Regions from separate parts of the Pseudoalteromonas shioyasakiensis genome, predicted to be linked through region 2. Evidence: predicted binding sites of a transcription regulator. Region 2 holds the regulator's gene; each other region holds the start of a gene.
What was found. Region 2 encodes MetJ, which represses methionine synthesis genes. Its sites were predicted from a motif close to TAGACGTCTAGACGTCTA; they were not measured.
Positions count from the first base shown of each region.

Region 1: the regulator MetJ is predicted to act here: its motif matches at 2,022-2,039, upstream of KQP93_RS13350 (homoserine O-succinyltransferase).
Region 3: the regulator MetJ is predicted to act here: its motif matches at 1,012-1,029, upstream of KQP93_RS03935 (methylenetetrahydrofolate reductase).
Region 4: the regulator MetJ is predicted to act here: its motif matches at 834-851, upstream of metK (methionine adenosyltransferase).

Region 1 is NZ_CP077770.1:2,866,817-2,872,114, reverse strand. It holds gene KQP93_RS13360 (PilZ domain-containing protein) at 1-68, opposite strand, end outside; gene ettA (energy-dependent translational throttle protein EttA) at 184-1,857, opposite strand; gene KQP93_RS13350 (homoserine O-succinyltransferase) at 2,104-3,051, shown strand; gene KQP93_RS13345 (homocysteine S-methyltransferase family protein) at 3,041-4,108, shown strand; gene metH (methionine synthase) at 4,118-5,298, shown strand, end outside.
Region 2 is NZ_CP077770.1:3,266,282-3,271,579, reverse strand. It holds gene priA (primosomal protein N') at 1-1,244, opposite strand, end outside; gene rpmE (50S ribosomal protein L31) at 1,478-1,693, shown strand; gene KQP93_RS15155 (malic enzyme-like NAD(P)-binding protein) at 2,270-3,511, shown strand; gene metJ (met regulon transcriptional regulator MetJ) at 3,611-3,931, opposite strand; gene metB (cystathionine gamma-synthase) at 4,156-5,298, shown strand, end outside.
Region 3 is NZ_CP077770.1:832,924-838,221, reverse strand. It holds gene KQP93_RS03940 (M16 family metallopeptidase) at 1-827, opposite strand, end outside; gene KQP93_RS03935 (methylenetetrahydrofolate reductase) at 1,075-2,031, shown strand; gene KQP93_RS03930 (sensor domain-containing diguanylate cyclase) at 2,028-2,996, opposite strand; gene KQP93_RS03925 (DEAD/DEAH box helicase) at 3,045-4,280, opposite strand; gene KQP93_RS03920 (DUF3581 domain-containing protein) at 4,376-5,077, opposite strand.
Region 4 is NZ_CP077770.1:732,656-737,953, forward strand. It holds gene metK (methionine adenosyltransferase) at 1-732, opposite strand, end outside; gene tkt (transketolase) at 999-2,990, shown strand; gene KQP93_RS03490 (hypothetical protein) at 3,241-3,666, opposite strand; gene KQP93_RS03495 (pyrimidine/purine nucleoside phosphorylase) at 4,023-4,334, shown strand; gene hpf (ribosome hibernation-promoting factor, HPF/YfiA family) at 4,517-4,873, shown strand; gene KQP93_RS03505 (hypothetical protein) at 5,210-5,298, shown strand, end outside.

The DNA.
Region 1 (5,298 bases), 400 kb from region 2:
TTATCTTTGATACGAAGGATCGCAGGGCAAGAAAATAATACCCGCGAAAACTCTCTGCGTTCATTCATAGCTGTATCTCCCACTTTAGTTACTTAATGAGTATAGATCATAATGGAGTGAGTGATAGTAAAGCTTAATGCAACAAAAAAGCCCCTAGGTAGGGGCTTTTTGAGTATCAGCTAATTAGCCAATTTTTTTGTATTTAATACGCTTAGGTTGTGCCGCTTCTGCGCCTAAGGTTTTCTTCAACCACTCTTCGTATTCTGTGTAGTTACCATCGAAGAAGTTAATTTGGCCTTCATCACGGTAATCAAGAATATGTGTAGCAATACGGTCAAGGAACCAACGGTCATGCGAGATACACATTACACAGCCAGGGAACTCTAAAATAGCGTTCTCAAGTGCACGTAGTGTTTCAACGTCTAGATCATTGGTTGGCTCATCCAGTAGTAATACGTTACCACCTGCTTTTAATAGCTTAGCTAGGTGTAAACGGTTGCGCTCACCACCTGATAGGTCTTTAACAAATTTTTGTTGGTCGTTACCTTTGAAGTTAAAGCGGCCAACATAGGCACGGCTTGGGAATTCAAAGTTACCAATTTTTAATACGTCTTGGCCGTTAGAGATTTCTTGGAAAACCGTGTTGCTTTCGTCCATGTCGCCACGGAACTGATCAACCGTTGCAAGCTCAACAGTGTCACCAACAAGGATCTCACCGCTATCAGGCGTTTCTTCACCGCTTAGCATTTTGAATAGCGTTGATTTACCCGCACCATTGGCACCGATAATACCTACGATAGCGCCTTTCGGCATTGCAAAGTTTAAGTCATCGATTAGTACGCGGTCGCCAAAGCTTTTCTTCAGGCCTTTTACTTCGATAACTTGGTCACCTAAGCGTGGACCCGGTGGAATGAATAGCTCATTCGTTTCGTTACGCTTTTGGTAATCGTTTTGCTGAAGCTCAGAGAACTGTGCCATACGTGCTTTAGACTTAGCTTGACGGCCTTTCGGGTTTGAACGAACCCATTCAAGTTCTTGCGCGATTGATTTTTGACGTGCTTTTTCAGATTTCTGTTCTTGTTGTAAACGTAAATCTTTTTGTTCAAGCCACGATGAGTAGTTACCTTCCCAAGGAATACCTTCACCACGGTCAAGCTCTAATATCCAACCTGCTACGTTATCTAAGAAGTAACGGTCGTGGGTTACAGCAACCACGGTACCTTCGTAGTCGTGTAAGAAGCGCTCTAACCAAGCAACTGACTCAGCGTCTAAGTGGTTGGTTGGTTCGTCAAGAATAAGCATATCTGGTTTTTCAAGTAATAAACGACAGATCGCAACACGGCGACGCTCACCACCCGAAAGGTGTTCAATTTTTGCATCCCAAGGTGGTAGGCGTAATGCATCAGCAGCACGCTCTAACACGTTGTCGATATTGTGACCATCGTGCGCTTGGATGATAGCTTCTAATTCGCCTTGCTCTTTCGCAAGTGCATCAAAGTCAGCACCGTCCATTGCATACTCGTTGTATACTTCATCAAGGCGGTTTAGTGCATTTTTAACTTCGCTAACTGCTTCTTCTACTGTTTCGCGAACTGTTTTGCTTTCGTCTAGCTGCGGTTCTTGCGGTAAGTAACCGATTTTAGTGCCTGGTTGAGGGCGAGCTTCACCTTCAAAGTCTTGGTCAACACCAGCCATAATGCGAAGTAACGTTGATTTACCTGCACCGTTTAGACCTAGCACACCAATTTTTGCGCCTGGGAAAAAGTGTAAAGAAATATCTTTTAAGATAGTGCGCTTAGGTGGCACAACCTTAGAAACTCGACTCATCGAGAATATAAACTTGTCTGGTAACACCATGAAAGAAGCCTTCAATTTATAAGAAAAATTAACAGAAAGTATTGTATACCCAAACTACCTCAAAATACAGAATTCAGCGTTTATGATAGGCTTAATATCAAGGTGTTATTTACTCAAAGAGTCATACATTTTAATTAATGACCACTCAGATATACCACTTCATTTAGACATCTAAACATCTAGAGGTTGAAATTTCTAACTATCCGTTCATAATTAGCAGTCAGATAAGTATGCTCGGAGCCAGCTATGCCCATTACAGTAAAAGATGAATTGCCTGCCATTGCAAAGTTACGTCAAGAAAACGTGTTTGTAATGCCAAAAAGTCGTGCTAAAACGCAAGAAATCCGCCCAATGCGTTTGGCCATCTTAAACTTAATGCCAAACAAAGTTGAAACCGAAGTGCAGTTTATTCGCTTGTTAGCAAACTCACCGCTGCAAGTTAATGTTGAGCTGTTGCGCTTAGATACCCATCGCACCAGTAGTAACTCTGAGCAGCACATGGATACGTTTTATCGTTATTTTTCAGAAGTGAAAGATAATAACTACGATGCCATGATTGTAACGGGCGCACCGCTTGCTCATTTAGAGTATGACGAAGTTGCTTACTGGGACGAACTAAAAATTATTTTAGATTGGGCAGAGCAGCATGTTACGTCTACGCTGTTTTCGTGTTGGGCGGCCCATGCTGGGCTTTATCATCACTATGGCCTTAAACGTGATCTGAAACCAAACAAACTCAGTGGCGTATTTACCCATAAAAGCTATTTTGACCATGCAGCGCTAACGCGTGGCTTTGATGATACCTTTTTAGTGCCGCATTCTCGTTATGGTCATATTGATATCGATAAGATCACTGCCTGCGATGAGCTCGTAGTGTTAGCCGGATCAGAGCGAGTAGGTGCCTACTTAATTAAAAATAAATCAGGTAGCCAAGTGTATATTACTGGCCATCCAGAGTACGATGCTCATACCTTAAAAGGGGAGTATTTACGCGACCAAGAAAAATCAGCGGATGCACCTAAGCCAGAAAATTACTTCCCTGACGATAACCCAGATAACGAACCGTCGAAAACGTGGCAAAGTCATGCCTTTTTATTGTTTTCGAATTGGTTAAACTATTATGTGTACCAAACTACACCGTATGATATTAACTTAGTTAGCCAAGATGTAAGGACTAACAACTATGCCGAGTAATGCAGTGAATAAACGCGAACAATTAACCGAGGCGCTAAAACAGCGAATTTTAATCCTCGATGGCGCGATGGGCACCATGATCCAAGAACATAAATTAGAAGAACAGGATTATCGCGGTGAGCGCTTTAAAGACTGGCATGTACTTATTAAAGGCAATAACGATTTATTAAGCCTGACTCAGCCAAAAATCATTGCTGATATTCACCGTGCTTATTTAGAAGCTGGTGCCGATATCATTGAAACCAACACCTTTAATGCCACGACTATTTCGATGGAAGATTACGATATGGCGAGCCTTAGCCGCGAAATCAACCTCGAGTCAGCGAAGCTTGCCCGCAGCGTGTGTGATGAACTTGAAGCAAAAGATCCTAGCAAACCGCGTTATGTAGCTGGTGTACTTGGGCCAACGTCAAAAACCTGTTCTATTTCACCAGATGTAAATGACCCAGGTTATCGTAATATCAACTTTGATAAGCTGGTGGCTGCCTATGTTGAGTCAACACTGGCATTAATGGAAGGTGGTGCTGATCTTATTTTAATAGAAACCATCTTTGATACCCTTAATGCTAAAGCGGCTTCGTTTGCTGTAGAAGAAGCATTCGAGCAAGCTGGTCGCAGTTTGCCTGTGATGATCTCAGGCACCATTACCGATGCCTCTGGCCGTACTTTATCAGGGCAAACAACCGAAGCATTTTATAACTCAATTCGTCATATTAAACCGCTATCAATCGGCCTTAACTGCGCCCTTGGCCCAGACTTACTGCGCCAGTATGTTGAAGAGCTATCGCGCGTTTGTGAAACCTTTACCTCGGTGCATCCAAATGCAGGATTACCAAACGAATTTGGTGAATATGATTTAGAAGCCACTGAAATGGCTAAAGAAATTATCGATTGGGGCAAATTTGGCTTTATCAACATTGTAGGTGGTTGTTGTGGCACCACACCGGCTCATATTAAGGCGTTTGCGAAAGGCCTTGAAGGTGTTAAACCTCGCCAATTACCTGAGCTTGAAGTGCGTATGCGCTTATCTGGCCTTGAAGCGTGTAACTTAAACTAGGAAACCGACATGACTGACCAAATTGCTGTATTTACTAACGTCGGTGAGCGTACCAATGTAACAGGCTCGGCTAAGTTTAAGCGCTTGATCATGGAAGAAGATTACGAGACCGCTCTCGACGTTGCCCGTGAACAAGTAGAAAATGGCGCGCAAGTGATTGATATCAATATGGATGAAGCCATGTTGGATTCGAAAGCGGCGATGGTAAAGTTTTTAAACTTAATTGCCTCAGAGCCTGATATCTCAAAAGTACCTATCATGGTCGACTCATCTAAATGGGACGTGATTGAAGCTGGCTTAAAGTGTATTCAAGGTAAGGCCATTGTTAACTCAATTTCACTTAAAGAAGGTGAAGAGCCGTTTATACGCCAAGCTAAAATAATCAAACGCTTTGGTGCTGCTGCGGTGGTTATGGCGTTTGATGAAACCGGGCAAGCAGAAACTGCTGATCGTAAGTTCGATATCTGTCAGCGTAGCTACAATATACTTGTTGATGATATTGGCTTTCCACCAGAAGACATTATTTTTGACCCGAACATTTTTGCCGTCGCAACGGGCATTGAAGAACACGATAACTACGCGGTTGAATTTATTGAAGGTACGCGCCGAATTAAGCAAGGCTTACCGCACTGTAAAGTGTCGGGTGGTGTATCGAATGTGTCGTTCTCGTTCCGTGGTAACAACCCAGTACGTGAAGCTATTCACTCAGTGTTTTTATACCACGCGATTAAAGCAGGTATGGACATGGGCATTGTAAACGCGGGCCAATTAGCGGTTTACGACGATATCCCCGAAGAGCTGCGTAAAGCTGTAGAAGATGTGATCCTCAATACCGACCCAGGTGCCGGTGAGCGACTTGTTGAACTTGCACCCAAATACTCTGGTATGGCGCAAGCAGAGAAAGTTGAAGATTTAGAATGGCGTACCTGGCCTGTTGAAAAGCGCCTTGAACATGCACTAGTAAAAGGTATTACCGAATACATCGATGAAGATACCGAAGAGTGCCGCAAGAGCAAAGCTAAGCCTATCGAAGTGATCGAAGGCCCGCTTATGGATGGCATGAATGTAGTAGGTGACTTATTCGGTGCGGGTAAAATGTTCTTACCTCAGGTTGTTAAGTCAGCTCGTGTAATGAAGCGCGCCGTTGCCTATCTTGACCCTTTCATTGAAGCTGAAAAAGAAGAGGGCGC
Region 2 (5,298 bases):
CGTTCTAAATGCTGGCGCATATAGGCAAGGCTGGCATGGGCAATCCCCGCTTGTTCAGGCTGGCCTTTCATATCCATTAAGTGGAACTGGTTATCAGTGCTGGTTTGAGCACGCTCAGTGAGGCTCAACAGCTGATATTTGTTATTAATTGCTTTATGTAAGGTCTCAAGTGCCGGTGTGGCACTACCTAGAACGAGCGGAATATTATGTTGGTATGCTCTATAAGCGGCTAGGTCTCTAGCATGATAGCGCAATGTATCTTGTTGTTTAAACGAGCTGTCGTGCTCTTCATCAACGATGATCATGCCAAGTGATAAAAAGGGCAAGAAAATACTCGAACGTGTGCCGATCACTATGGCGCAGCTGCCTTTTTCACAGAAACGCCAAGTTTGTAAGCGTTCGTTATCTGTTAGAGCTGAGTGCCATAGCATAATCGGGGTATCGGGAAAGCGACGACGAAAACGGTTGACTGTTTGTGGTGTTAAGCCAATTTCAGGCACTAATACTAAGGCTTGCTGACCTTTTTTGAGTACTTCTTCTAGGCATTGCAAATACACTTCGGTTTTACCACTTCCGGTAACCCCTTCAAGCAAAAAGCTTGTAAAGCCACGAGCTTGGTTAATGCTGGTGCAGGCAACAGCTTGCTCTTTATTAAGCACCGGCTTGCTACCAACAGTCGGCGCGCGTTGCTGCCATTGGTTATCATGTTCAATAAACTGAGTGATCAGTTCTTTATCGAGCAGACTGTCGATGGTTTTTTTGGTAAATCCGAGTGCTTTTAATTCTGTAACCGATGATTTGCCCGATTCGGCTAGCTGTTTCAATAAACTTAACTGGGTTTTTGCTTTTAGCGACGGCAGCTTTGCACCTTTATCGGTCAGCTCAACCATGTTAATGCTGGTTTTATCTGGGCATTCGCCTTGTCTTAATGCAGCTGGAAGTGCTGTATGAATGGTCTCGCCCAATGGGTAACAGTAGTAGCGTGCTGTGAATTTTAGTAATGCTAAATGTTGCTCAGATAAAACAGGCGTGTCGTCTATAACATCAATAATCGGCTTTATTTTGTCAGCTGGAACATCGGTTGATGTTTTAAGAGCCAAGACCACGGCAATCTTTTTTTGGCTACCAAATGGCACGCGAACACGCATACCTGGCTTTAACTCAGGGCTATGCAGCAGCTGTTCAACTTTATAATCGAAGGTACGCTGTAAAGGGACTTTTATGGCAACTTCTACAAAGTGCATAACAACTCAACTGAAACAAAGATAGAAAGATAATGTACTAAAATTACTGTTAAAAACCTACCAACAAATACTGAACAACAGCCCACTTGATTATTTTTTTAGCGAAAGATGCATTTAAAGCTTGTCGCAAGGTCACTTGAGCTATAAAATACGCGGCCTATTAATTGTATTAACTGCGTATGGTGCCAGACTTCGGGTTTGGAGAGCGATACGGCCTTAACTAGAGGTTCCCTATGAAAGAAGGTATTCACCCTAAGTACGAAGCTATCACTGCAACTTGTTCATGTGGTAACAAATTCGAAACTAGCTCAACTCTTTGTAAAGACATCCACTTAGACGTATGTTCTGAGTGTCACCCGTTTTACACTGGTAAGCAAAAGATTTTAGACACTGGCGGCCGTGTTGATCGTTTCAACAAGCGCTTCGGTGCACTTAGCAGCAAGAAGTAATCTCTGCTGTTTAGTTAAAAAAAGCACCTTAGGGTGCTTTTTTTATGCCTAAAATTCACAAAAGACATTTTTAATACTGCCACTTACTCATCATCTTCACTTATGTATCTTGCATAACTATTTCTGAGTGTTATGCCCATTATGTCGCTAATTTTGCAGACAAAGTGCCATCCCTTAGCTATATTCTTTTTTGTATAAATTGAGTATACCAATCCGCAATAATACTTAATTAAGCGTATTGGTATCTAAAAGTTATTAAAAATAATAAATTTAAATAATTTCGCGAGTAAATGCTGTGAACTTCGTTGAAATGGTTGTTTTTGGCTAATTTCGGCTATTTGCAGTGTTCGTGCGTATAAAATACAAAAACACGTGCTTAAAAGGTCATAAATAGGTGAATTTTTATGTCTGATTAATCGCAACTATGCACAGAAATTGTTGGGAAATCCTTTAAAATTAAGCGATATAGCATATAACAGGATAGACCTGATAATACTTGGAATTTTTATACATTACAGGTATCGTACTGATGCAAGCTCTCTCACTTTTTAACTTTTTGCAGGATACTATCGCGTTATGTCAGATTTTCGTGAACAAGCATTACATTACCACGCTCACCCCGTCCCAGGTAAAATTAGTGTTGAACTAACTAAACCAGCCGAAACGGTTAACGATCTCGCTTTAGCTTATAGCCCTGGTGTGGCTGAACCAGTCCGTGAAATTGCTGCTGATCCAGCAAATGCCTATAAATACACAGGCAAAGGCAACATGGTTGCGGTTATTTCAAACGGTACCGCGATTTTAGGTTTAGGTAACTTAGGTCCACTTGCATCAAAACCTGTAATGGAAGGTAAAGCGTTACTATTCAAACGTTTTGCTGGCCTTGACTCAATTGATATTGAAGTTAAACACCGCACAACAGAAGATTTCATTAATACGGTTGCTAACATCGCTGATACGTTTGGTGGTATCAACCTTGAAGATATTAAAGCGCCAGAGTGTTTTGAAATCGAAAAAGCGCTTATCGAGCGCTGTGATATTCCAGTTTTCCACGATGACCAACATGGTACAGCTATTGTGACTGCTGCTGGTATGCTTAACGCTCTTGAAGTGCAAGGTAAAGATATCGAAGATGCCATCATCGTATGTTTAGGTGCCGGTGCTGCTGCTGTTGCTTGTATGGAGCTTTTAATTAAATGTGGCGCACTGCGTGAACACATTTATATGCTTGACCGTAAAGGTGTGATCCATACACGTCGTGATGACTTAAACGAGTATAAGCAATTATTTGCTAACAATACCGATAAGCGTACATTACAAGATGTTATTGCTGATGCTGATGTTTTTGTTGGTGTATCAGGTCCTAACCTGTTAACTGCAGATGATCTTAAACTGATGGCTGATAAGCCAGTAGTATTTGCATGTTCAAACCCTGATCCTGAGATTGCTCCAGAAGTTGCACACAGTGCGCGTAACGATTTAATTATGGCAACGGGTCGTTCAGATTTCCCTAACCAAGTAAATAACGTGCTTTGTTTCCCATTTATTTTCCGTGGCGCGTTAGATGTTCGTGCAAAGGCAATTAATGATGAAATGAAAATTGCTGCAGTTCACGCTATTCGTGGCATCGCGAAAGAGCCTGTACCAAGTGAAGTATTAAAAGCAGCTGGCGTTGAGTCACTTGAGTTTGGTGCCGAGTACATCATTCCTAAGCCTATGGATCCGCGTTTATTACCACGTATTGCACGTGCTGTTGCTGAAGCTGCAGTAGAGTCGGGTGTGGCGCAAATCGACATGCCAGAAGGTTACATGCGTTAAACTTAATTAGCTATTAGGTATATCGCGCAATAAAAAACTCAGCCTAGGCTGAGTTTTTTATATCTGCGATTATCGGCGGTGATCCGATGGCCGAAATACTTATTCTGAATCAAGCACAGGGATATCTAATCCCATTTCTTGCATAATCTTTTTAACTTCTTCAGGTACCTTTTCAGGGTTGTCTTTACGTAGGTCGTCATCATTTGGTAATGGTTGACCTGTAAAAGCATGTAAGAAAGCTTCACACAATAACTCACTGTTCGTCGCATGACGCAGGTTATTGATCTGACGGCGTGTACGCTCGTCAGTTAATACTTTTAATACGTTAAGTGGGATTGATACGGTAATCTTTTTTACTTGTTCTGATTTTTTACCGTGTTCTGCATATGGGTGAATGTATTCACCGTTCCATTTAGCCATAAGTTGTTTCGTTGCCTCGGTTGTCAGTGATTTACGCCTTATTCACAGCGCAAGATGCGGAAATTCTATCTCTTTAAAAAAGATAGTCAAATACTAGTTATTTAGCCATCTAGTCGTGTAAATGTATAAACTTCTATGTGTGAGCCATAAATGCTTTGACTTCTCATATTTGATCATCTAACCTTTTAGACGTCTAAACATCCAATTTAAGAATAGGTGATGAAATGAGCGAAAAAAATAAAGCGACGATTGCTGTTCGTCACGGCATCGAAGCCGATAAACACCATGGTGCGGTTGTACCGCCAATTTACTTATCAACCACCTATTCGTTTGCTGATTTTGATACTAAGCGCCAGTATGACTATGGCCGCAGTGGTAACCCGAATCGCGATATTTTAGCTGAAACCTTAGCTGAGCTGGAAGGTGGTGCAAGAGGTATTATAACTGCAACAGGTATGTCTGCTGTGCATTTAGCCACTCAGCTTTTAAACAGTGACGATACGTTAGTGATCCCACATGACTGTTATGGCGGTAGTTACCGTTTATTCACCTCGCTTGAAAAACGTGGCCTGTTAAAACTAAAAGTTTTGGATTTAACTAAAACTGAAAACCTCCAAGAAATTTTAGCGATTAAACCTAAGTTGATTTGGATTGAAACGCCAAGTAACCCAATCTTGCGTTTAACAGATATTAAAGCAATCACTAGCATTGCTAAGCAGTGTGGTGCTTTGGTTGCGGCTGACAACACCTTCTTATCACCTGCATTACAAAACCCAATTGAGTTTGGTGTTGATATTGTTGTGCACTCAACCACTAAATACATCAATGGTCACTCTGATGTAGTGGGCGGTGCAGTGATTGCTGCAACGCAAGAGCTAGGCGATGAGCTTGCTTGGTGGGCGAATAATATCGGTATTACTGGAGCACCATTTGACAGCTACTTAACGCTTCGTGGTTTACGTACTTTAAATGTCCGTTTAAAGCAGCACCAAGAAAATGCCTTTGCCATTGCTGAGTATTTAGAGAGTTCACCTTATGTAAGCCAAGTTTACTACCCTGGCCTTGCTTCTCACCCACAACATGAGCTTGCTAAAGCACAGCAACGTGGTTTTGGTGGCATGGTGAGCTTTGATATTAAAGGCGACATTAACGATGCTGCTGCGTTTTTAACTAGTCTTAAAGATTTTAGCCTTGCTGAGTCGCTAGGTGGGGTAGAAAGCTTGATTTGTCACCCTGCAACAATGACGCACGCAGGCATGGAGCCTAAAGCGCGCCTTGAAGCTGGTGTGGGCGATACGCTGATCCGTATTTCTGTAGGCATTGAAGACGTAAAAGATCTCATTGCAGATTTAGACCGTGTTTTCAAT
Region 3 (5,298 bases), 1.4 Mb from region 2:
GCTGCTTGTTGCTTTGGTTCAACAGGAATATCTGCTTGGTAATCGCCTTTTTTCCAGTTACCCCAATGCTTTTTCACCATTGCCATGGTCTCTTGTGGATCAACATCACCAACAATGACTAAAGATACGTACTCAGGTTTATAAAATTTTGCGAAAAACTCTTTACCATACGCCATTTGATCAGGCATGGCTTCAATGTCTTCGAAAAAGCCCATGGTGGTGTGCTTGTAGGTATGCTTTTCGAATGCTTCGTTACGAACCGCAGAAAGTAACTTGCGAATTGGGCTGGCATTATTCTTTAAATATTCACCTTTTACAGTCAGCGCTTCGGTGCGGAATTGCTCTTCACTGTAAGTCAGGTTTTGGAAAATATCAGCTTCAATTTCGAGTACTTTATCTAAGTGCTCTTTTGAGAAGTTTAAGTGATAGTTAGTGTAATCGTTGGTCGTATACGCGCGATTATCAACACCCGAGTTCTTTAAAATATCTGAATACACATCTTGCGGGAATTTTTCAGAGCCTTTAAACATCATGTGCTCAAAGAAGTGCGCAAAACCGGTTTTACCTGCTTCAACCTCATTACGTGAACCAACAGATACCGGAATTTGCAGTGACACAACATCTGGGTAATCAGTTTTTACTACCATTACGCGAAGGCCATTTTCAAGCTCTTCTAATAGGTAATCTTGGCTAAATACACGGTTATCATCTTGGCTTACTTGCTGCTCAATTTCGACTTCTTTAACCATAGTTGACTGTGAGTTACTTGCGCAGCCACTTAAAGCAAGTGTTACAGCAACACTGGTTGCTAATAATCTAAATTTCATAATGTTCCCTTGTTAGTTATTTTTCTCATAATCATTGCTGCTTGATTATGCATCAAAGCGCCAGAAAATATGAGGGTCAGAGCAACAAATTATGTAAACAGGTGTGTCAATTTTGCGAAACGCTCAGCTTTAAACTTGAGTAAAATTCATAGTCATTGAAAAACTTTCAAGAGAAAAATCTATCTAGACGTCTAAATGGCTGCTATATTGTTTGTCATAGACATTAGCACGAGCTGGAATGAGGATTATGGCTTTATCATTACAAGAGAAAATTGAAGACACCAATCAAGGCGTCTACCTAATTGGTACCACACCACCAAAGTCAGGTACTGATAAAGCACAGCTTGAGACCATTGCTCAGAAGCTACTTGGTCGTTTACACGAAATTGAATACGATGGCGTGATTATTTACGACATTCAAGATGAAAGTAGCCGCATTGCAAAGCCACGCCCTTTTCCATTTAAAAAAACGGTAGATCCACGTGAATACAGTCAGCTACTACGCAGCTTGTCGCAACTTGATGTGATCACATATAAAAGCGTAGCCCAGCGTGGTGAATCAGAGTTTACCGAGTGGTTAAACGAAACGCGCAACGACTTTGAGTTAAAAAACTTAGTGTTGGTAGGTAGTCCATCATCTCATGGCGATATCAAATTAAGCCTACCTGATGCATATAATACGCTAGCTAAGCAAAACAGTGATGTATTTTTAGGTGGCGTTACTATTGCCGAGCGTCATGCTAGCAAACGTAATGAACATGAGCGTTTAGTCGAAAAAACAGCGCAAGGTTGTAAGTTTTTCATCTCACAAGCTGTATACAATGCTCAAGCAACGATTGATTTGATCACCAGCTATGCGCGTAGCTGTAAAGCACAAGGCACAACACCAAAACGCATTATTCTAACGTTTACTCCATGTGGTGGTGAAAAAACCTTAGAATTTATGGAGTGGTTAGGTATCTCAGTACCTGAGGCTACCAAGTATCGTATGTTAGATTCGGCAAATACATTGAGTGAATCAGTGCGTATCTGCCGTGAGAATCTCGATTTAATTTTACAAAGCTGCGCACATTTAGATGTACCGCTAGGTTTAAATATTGAGAGCTTAACCAATCGTAAAGAAGAAATTGATGCGTCAATTAACCTTTACCGTTTACTTAAAGCAACCATGGAATTAAACCTAGCTGAGAAACAAATAGCTTAACGTGCTGTCTTAGAGGCTTGCTTTTTCTCATACATATCTTCATCTGCTCGCTTTAATAGCTCAGCAAAGTTTTCTTTTGGCTGAGCTATTACCCCAGAGCCAATACTTAAACTTGTAACTGGAATGCCCCGCTTTTCTAAATTAGATTGATAGGTGGTATTGAGTTTATCAGTGATGCTGTCTATGCAATCACCGGGCTGAACTTGCAATAACGCAATAAACTCATCGCCCCCTAAGCGGCCGATAATATCGGTTTCACGTAGGCACTCTTTCATCGTGTCAGCTAAACAAATCAGCGCAAGATCGCCAACTTCATGGCCATACGTGTCATTGAGCGGTTTAAAGTTATTTATATCAATAAACAAGCAACTAATATCAAAACCTAACCGTTTCGATATATTCAGTTTATGTTGGCAAAGTAGGTCTATTGCACGGCGGTTATAAATATTAGTAAGTGAATCGAGCATGGCAATTTCACGCATCTGCATAAAGTTATCTAACAGCGCAAGGTCATCTTCAACCATGTCGCGAAGCTGCTCGATTAATTCTAAAAAGCTTTGTTGATAATGGGTTTGTTTAAAATCCATAACACAAAAGGTGCCAAACGGGTCACCACTTGGCCAACTAATGGGCACCCCAAGGTAAGACTCAAAGCCATCTTTTACCAAAGGGCTGTCATCCCATTGACCGTCTTGACTGGCATGATCAACATAAAGAGGAGCCATATCGCGCAGTACTTTTTTGCAGAAGATATTATCGTCAGCACTTAACTCAGCCCCCGCTTCATAGGGGTTTTCTTGCTGCTCACTGGAGACGATAATGCGATAAACATCATCCGTTTTATGAACGATAAAGCCTGCGGGAGCAGAAAACAGCTCGGTCATGAGATCAATTGTTTTCTGCCACTTTTCTAAGGAGAACTGCTTATCAGCGCGGCGGAACATCCACTTATTCTCTTCTAACATACTAAACTCTCAACTTTAGCAGGAGGGTAGTATAAATATACGCCAGATTTAGGAACGTCTCCTACTTTTTTGCCCTAAAATACGTTTTTTATCGCGAGAGCGGCGTGCTTTATTCGTATTTTTACGTACTTGCTTCGGCTCTTTGGTTAAATCAGGCTCATAGCCTGGTAACCACTGCGGTGTGAGTCTTGTGTCGAGTAAGATATCTATTTCGTCCAATAGCCACTGCTCATCGATGCTAACCAGCGACATCGCCATGCCTTTCTCGCCAGCACGCCCTGTACGACCAATACGGTGTACGTAGTCCTCAGCCACATATGGCAGCTCATAGTTAATCACATACTTGAGTGAGGCAATATCAAGACCACGCGCAGCAACATCTGTCGCAACCAGTACTCTTGTGACACCTGATTTAAAATTTTGCAGTGCTTTATCACGCGCACCTTGGCTTTTATCTCCATGAATAGATTCGGTTTTTAAGCCGTCTTTACACATTTCTTTAGCAAGCACATCAGCGGTTTGTTTAGTACGAGTAAATATCAGTACTTGCTGCCAGTTTTTCATGCCAATCATGTGTGACACCAGCTCGCGCTTACGGTCTTCATCTACCGCATAAACTAGCTGCTCAACTTCAACCGCTGCTGAGTTGCGTTTATTCACTTCAACTAATTTAGGATCATTTAATAACTGCTTACTGAGTTTAAAGATGCTGTCGTCAAATGTGGCTGAAAACAGTAAAGTCTGGCGTTCTTTTGGCACATGGCGCAAGATGCGTTTAATTTCGTCAATAAAACCCATATCAAGCATGCGATCAGCTTCATCAAATACCAGCGCATTAATACTTGAAAGTTTAATACTACCTTTAATCACATGGTCAAGTAAGCGCCCAGGTGTTGCAACTACAACCTGCGCCCCTTTTATGGCTTTAATTTGTGGGCCAATACTTGCACCGCCATAAGCCAGTGCTGCTTTTATTTCAGTATGCGCAGCATAACGCTCTACACTTGCAAATACTTGCTGAGCGAGCTCTCGAGTTGGCGTTAAAATTAGGACTTTGACAGCATCTGGAAGTACTTCAGCAGATAACAAATTGTGCAGGAGTGGTAAAACAAACGCGGCGGTTTTGCCCGTTCCCGTTTGTGCGCTGCCCATTACATCATTGCCCGCTAAAATAAGTGGGATGGTTTGCGCTTGAATTGCTGTGGGGGTGTGATAATTCTCTTCTTGCAAGGCAGTAAGCAATGCAGGTGCAAGATTTAATTCTGAAAAGGTCGCTACTGACATAGTCTGAAGTACATTTGGCTATAAAAGCGCTATTGTACGCGGAACATCAGCAACAAAAAAGGCGCAATGAGCGCCCTTTATATCAATTGTAAAGATTACGCTGGTTTAAGTGATTCTTTACGTTGATTATAAAAACTAATTAAGTCATCAACCGTTGCTTGGCAATAGTCACGAATGCCAGACACAAGCATGTGTTTTTCACCCGCCCCTACTTTTTCGCCATTTTCTAACAGGTTGAAGCGAAGCGTGATTTTGCCGCGTTTGCCAGTAAACTCAAAATCAGGCTCAGCAAACTCTAGTTCAGGTGCACTGATATCAAGGCGGTCAAGGTTAATCAACATTGACTCGTAAATCACCATTGGACGGGCTGGGTTGATCATCACATCCTGCTTACCCATCAATGGAATAATTACATGCGGGAAGGTCGTGCCAGAAAACTCAACATAGTTTTTGATTAAGCTATTTGTTAACTCGGGACATTGGCTAACAGCCCCTTCGCGTTTCACTTTTAGCATAACTTTTTCGCCATCGGTGATCGCAAACTCATCAGCACCTTCTGGGAAGGTCAACTTTGAATTTTCATCAACCATACCAGCAAACGTGAATTCCATTTTTTCACTGATGCCATAGCGGTTTAAAACCAGCGAAAAAAGTAAATCGCCCGGCACACAAAACTTTTTGGCATCTTTATCGTGTAACGGATTGAAATCATCAGCCACTAACTTGGCAAAACGACAGCCTTGCTCACGTGAGATAGAAACGTAATCAGCATGTTGCTGATAATAAGGACTTAACATAATTGTTCACTGCTTAAACTACTTATAACCTGACTATACTACCAGATAAAATGGAAATAGAGGTCGAATCTGTTAATTATTAATCACGTGCTCAGCAAATGTTTAATTACATCAGCTAAAATAGTGGTCTCAATAAGCTAAATTTAAATTGTATCATTTTGTACGAAACGATTAACAAATAACGCAGAATAGTAAAGACTTAGGCCCAACTAAACTTAGTG
Region 4 (5,298 bases), 1.3 Mb from region 2:
ACCTGTAAGACCACAGTCACCCATTGGGCCACCGATTACGAAACGGCCAGTTGGGTTGATGAAGAACTTAGTTGCGCTTGAGATTAGCTCAGCAGGAAGAACCGGCTTAATGATCGTTTCCATTACCGCTTCAACTAAGTCGTTTTGTGAGATTGAATCACAGTGTTGAGTTGAAAGAACAACTGCATCAATACCAACAGGCTTGCCATTTTCATATGCAAACGTTACTTGAGATTTTGCATCTGGGCGTAACCAGTTAAGCTCACCGCTTTTACGAACTTCAGCTTGGCGCTGAACTAGACGGTGTGAGTAAGTGATTGGTGCAGGCATTAAAACGTCAGTTTCATTACATGCATAACCGAACATTAGACCTTGGTCACCAGCACCTTGCTCTTCTGGGCGAGCACGGTCAACACCTTGGTTGATGTCTGGAGATTGTTTACCGATAGTGTTTAGGATTGCACAAGAGTCAGCATCGAAACCCATGTCTGAGTGCGTGTAACCGATTTCACGTACTGTTTTACGTGTGATTTCTTCGATATCAACCCAAGCGCTAGTTGTGATTTCACCACCAACCATCACCATACCGGTCTTAACGTAAGTCTCACATGCAACACGGGCATGAGAATCTTGCTCAAGGATAGCATCTAGAACCGCGTCAGAGATTTGGTCCGCGATTTTATCCGGATGACCTTCAGAAACAGATTCAGAAGTAAATAAATGTTTTGCCATTGTATTTCTGCTCACAAATATTGCGCTTCACAAACGTCGGTAATAGCGCTAAAAAATTAAGGGGCGTATTTTATCTAAAACAAATATGTTTGCATAGTAATTTTACGCCTAGACGTCTATTTAAAATTACTAATAACGTATTGTTCTTAATAAACGCCCATAATTGGTGCATTTAATGCGGATTTTTAATTGCACTGTACCCTTACAATAAGTAAGAATGGGGCTTCATAAACAACCAGCGCAAATACATAAAGGTAGGAGAATTCATGCCATCACGCAAAGAACTTGCAAATGCTATTCGCGTCTTATCAATGGACGCAGTACAACAGGCCAAATCTGGTCACCCTGGCGCCCCTATGGGCATGGCAGATATCGCAGAAGTACTATGGCGCGATTATCTAAAGCACAATCCAACGAATCCAGAGTGGGCAGACCGAGATCGATTTATTCTTTCGAATGGCCACGGTTCAATGCTGATCTATTCTCTACTGCACCTAAGTGGCTATGACTTACCATTAGATGAAATTAAAAATTTCCGTCAAATGCACTCAAAAACACCAGGTCACCCAGAGTATGGGTATGCACCAGGTATTGAGACTACTACGGGTCCATTAGGTCAAGGGATCACAAATGCAGTGGGCATGGCAATTGCCGAAAAAGCGCTAGCTGCACAGTTTAACCGTGAAGGCCACGATATTGTTGACCACTTCACGTATGCATTCATGGGTGATGGCTGTTTAATGGAAGGTATTTCACACGAAGCCTGTTCATTAGCCGGTACATTAGGCCTAGGTAAACTAGTTGCGTTTTGGGATGACAATGGCATCTCAATTGATGGTGAAGTAGAAGGTTGGTTCAGCGATGACACACCAGCGCGCTTCAAAGCATACGGCTGGCACGTAGTAAGTGATGTTGATGGTCATAACCCTGATGCAATTCGCGCCGCTATCGAAGAAGCGCGTAGCATCACTGATAAGCCATCATTAATTTGTTGTAAAACAGTGATTGGTTACGGTTCACCTAACAAATCAGGTAGCCATGACTGTCACGGTGCGCCACTAGGTGAAGACGAAATTAAAGCATCTCGTGAGTTCCTAGGTTGGACTGGCGATGCATTTGAAATCCCTGCTGATATCTACAGCGAGTGGGATGGCAAAGAAAAAGGTAAGCAACTAGAAGCAAGCTGGGACGAAAAGTTTGCAGCGTACGCAAGTGCACACCCTGAACTTGCTGCTGAGTTTAAACGCCGTACAAATGGTGAGTTACCAGCTGATTGGGCTGAAAAGTCACAAGCTTACATCGAAGGCCTACAAGCAAACCCAGCAAACCCAGCAACACGTAAAGCATCACAAAATGCATTAAACGCGTTTGGCCCGTTACTACCAGAATTCATGGGTGGCTCTGCTGACCTTGCTGGTTCTAACTTAACACTTTGGGATGGCTCAAAAGGCCTAGAAGCAAACGATGCAAGTGGTAACTACATTTTCTACGGTGTACGTGAATTTGGTATGTCAGCGATTATGAATGGTATTGCATTGCACAAAGGCTTTATTCCTTACGGTGCTACATTCTTAATGTTCATGGAATACGCACGTAACGCAGTACGTATGGCGGCATTAATGAAGCAGCCAAGCATCTTCGTTTACACACACGATTCAATTGGTCTAGGTGAAGATGGCCCAACGCACCAACCGGTAGAGCAAATCGCAAGCATGCGTTTAACGCCTAACCTAGTGAACTGGCGTCCATGTGACCAAGTTGAGTCAGCGATTGCATGGCAACAAGCAATTGAGCGTAAAGATGGCCCAACGTCACTCATTTTCACTCGTCAAGGCCTTGAGCAACAAGCGCGTACTGCACAGCAGTTAGCCGATGTGAAAAAAGGTGGTTACGTACTTAGCTGTGACGGTGAGCCAGAGCTTATCCTTATTGCAACAGGTTCTGAAGTACAGCTTGCACAAGATGCCGCTGCAGAACTTCGTTCACAAGGTAAAAAAGTACGTGTGGTGTCTATGCCTTCAACTGATTTATTTGATGAGCAAGACGCTGCGTATAAAGAAAGCGTATTACCTGCAAGCGTTACACGCCGCGTAGCAATCGAAGCGGGCATCGCAGACTACTGGTATAAATATGTAGGCCTAAATGGCGCAGTAGTTGGTATGACGACATTCGGTGAGTCAGCACCTGCAGGCGAGCTATTCAAGCACTTTGGTTTCACTGTTGAAAACATCGTAAACAAAGCAAACGCCTTGTTCTAAGCTTTAGCCGCTAAAACTTAAAAGCCCGCCCTGTTAGCTACAGCGCGGGTTTTTTTGTGTTTGACTGGTAGGTTGGGTAGAACGGAGTGAAACCCAACACATTCGCAGCTGTCAGCCATCAGTTTTAAAACCCACCTCACCGTAGGCGTGAAATTTATTTCGCGTGAAAAGTTATGCTTTTTGGTTGAATACTTGAAGTCAAATTTGTTTAAGATAAAGTGAGATACAAACGAGCGGTAATGCTTTTGTGTTACTTTTTATTAAGCCAGTAGTTTAAGCGTGTTTCAGGATTTTCAAGAACGGATTTACATATCAAACCATATTTCTCGATTAGAATTGCAGAATTGGAAAAGTTACTGCCTGTTTCTTCTACTAATTGTTGATAACTTAACTTTACACGAGACTTTGTGACTTTTTTATTTGAAAGCATTACTGCACCCTCAAAGGCTAATATTCCCATTCTAGTCAGCTGAGAACTATCAGAGTCACTGGCTTCAAGGCCTTTGGCCATGAATAGATAATATGCTGCACAAGTGGCATAGTCTGATGATAAATTTGCTATGGCTCTTTCTGAAGAATAAGCGTGTGACAAAACGCTGAATGTGCACAAACAGATTGTAAGCAATTTTTTCATTATTTCACCAATTATTATGATAGCTTTTCTAGCAAAATTCACAGTTTTCTGCTTGATTGAAAATTTATCGATAAAAGATTTAGTTTCAGAAAGTTAGTCCATTTTAAATTAAAATCAACGTCTAACACTTAAAATATCTTAAGAGTGACCCCTTTTAATTTGTTAAGAGGGAAACAAGTGTTATTCAAATGAACCTATTGCGATTGAAGAGCCAGTAAACCATTACCACACTCTGTCGCGCTAAAGCACGACCTAGCACAATTGCACGAGCTGCTCAAAACTGACAGCTTATGGCTTAAAGCTAACCCGACTTGATTATTTCTCACCCAGCTCCCCTTGAATGCTAAACCGACAACTGGCACTGTCTGTAGCTTAATAACAAAACAATAGGAGTGAGGATGTCTCAGTTTGATAATGTAAGTGTGCTGAAAAAAGCCAATGTGTATTTTGACGGTAAAGTGTCTAGCCGTACTGTGGTATTTGCTGATGGCAGCACGAAGACGTTAGGCTTTATGCAACCGGGTGAGTTTGAGTTTGCTACGAGCAAAAAAGAGTTGATGGAGCTTAACGGTGGCAGTTGGCAAGTGCTTTTACCCGGTGAGAGCGAATGGCAAACAATGCAAGCTGGAGAGTCATTTACCGTTGATGCAAATGTTACCTTTCTAGTAAAGGTCAGCGAGTTTGCTGATTACTGTTGTTCGTATAGTTAATGAGCAGTTGTTAACCTCTCTGAAAAGCCCGTGTGATGCGGGCTTTTGCATATTTTATCCGCAACGCATGATCTAAATCATCTGTGGTTACAATCAATTACTAATTATCTGCAATTTTCGCTTGTGTTAATTCAATTCGCCCCCAATACTAACTGTGAGGTAACAAGAAAAAAGGATACCCTATGAAGATTAATATTTCTGGTCATCATGTTGACGTTACTGAGGCTGTTAGAGCTCATATCAACGAGAAGTTCTCGAAAATTGCTAGCCATTTTCCATCATTAATATCACTCGATATTATTCTTTCAAAAGAACACAATAAGTATCAGGCTGAGATTAGTACAACCTATGAAGGCGCACGTTTATCAGTAAAAGCTGAAGATGATGTGATGTACCCAGCTATCGCAGGTGCTGCAAAAAAACTTGATGCATCACTTAAACATCGTAAAGGGCAAATGAAAGCCAAACTACACGAAAAGCCGGTCAGTACTACACCGGAAATTGCCCACGAAATCATCCAGGAAATGAACCTGAACTAATTACAGAACGCTAGCCTAAGCGGCTAGCCTTAAAACTAAATCTGAAAAAGCCAACCGTTGCGAAACGCTTGGCTTTTTTTGTTTTAATATATTTATGAAATGAAGCTAAATAATACCCCATTATCAAATCAAAGCACTTTTATAGTGATATTTTCGTGTATGAAGGTGAACTATTAATTGTTTTCAACGATTTTCAAACTTGGCTAATTATCATAGACTGATTTTTATATTTTCACTTGTTTTAAGTTTGGTAGACCTATAAAGATAATAGATCTAGTTTATTTGGATGGTGGTATGTGGCTTTACACTTTAATCTTATTTCAAAAAGGAGGTTTGATGTACAAAGAAGTGTTAATTAATGTTTGTGGTATTGTTTTAGGAGGGGTTTTACTAAATTCCCTGAATGGAATAAGAAAAATACAGTT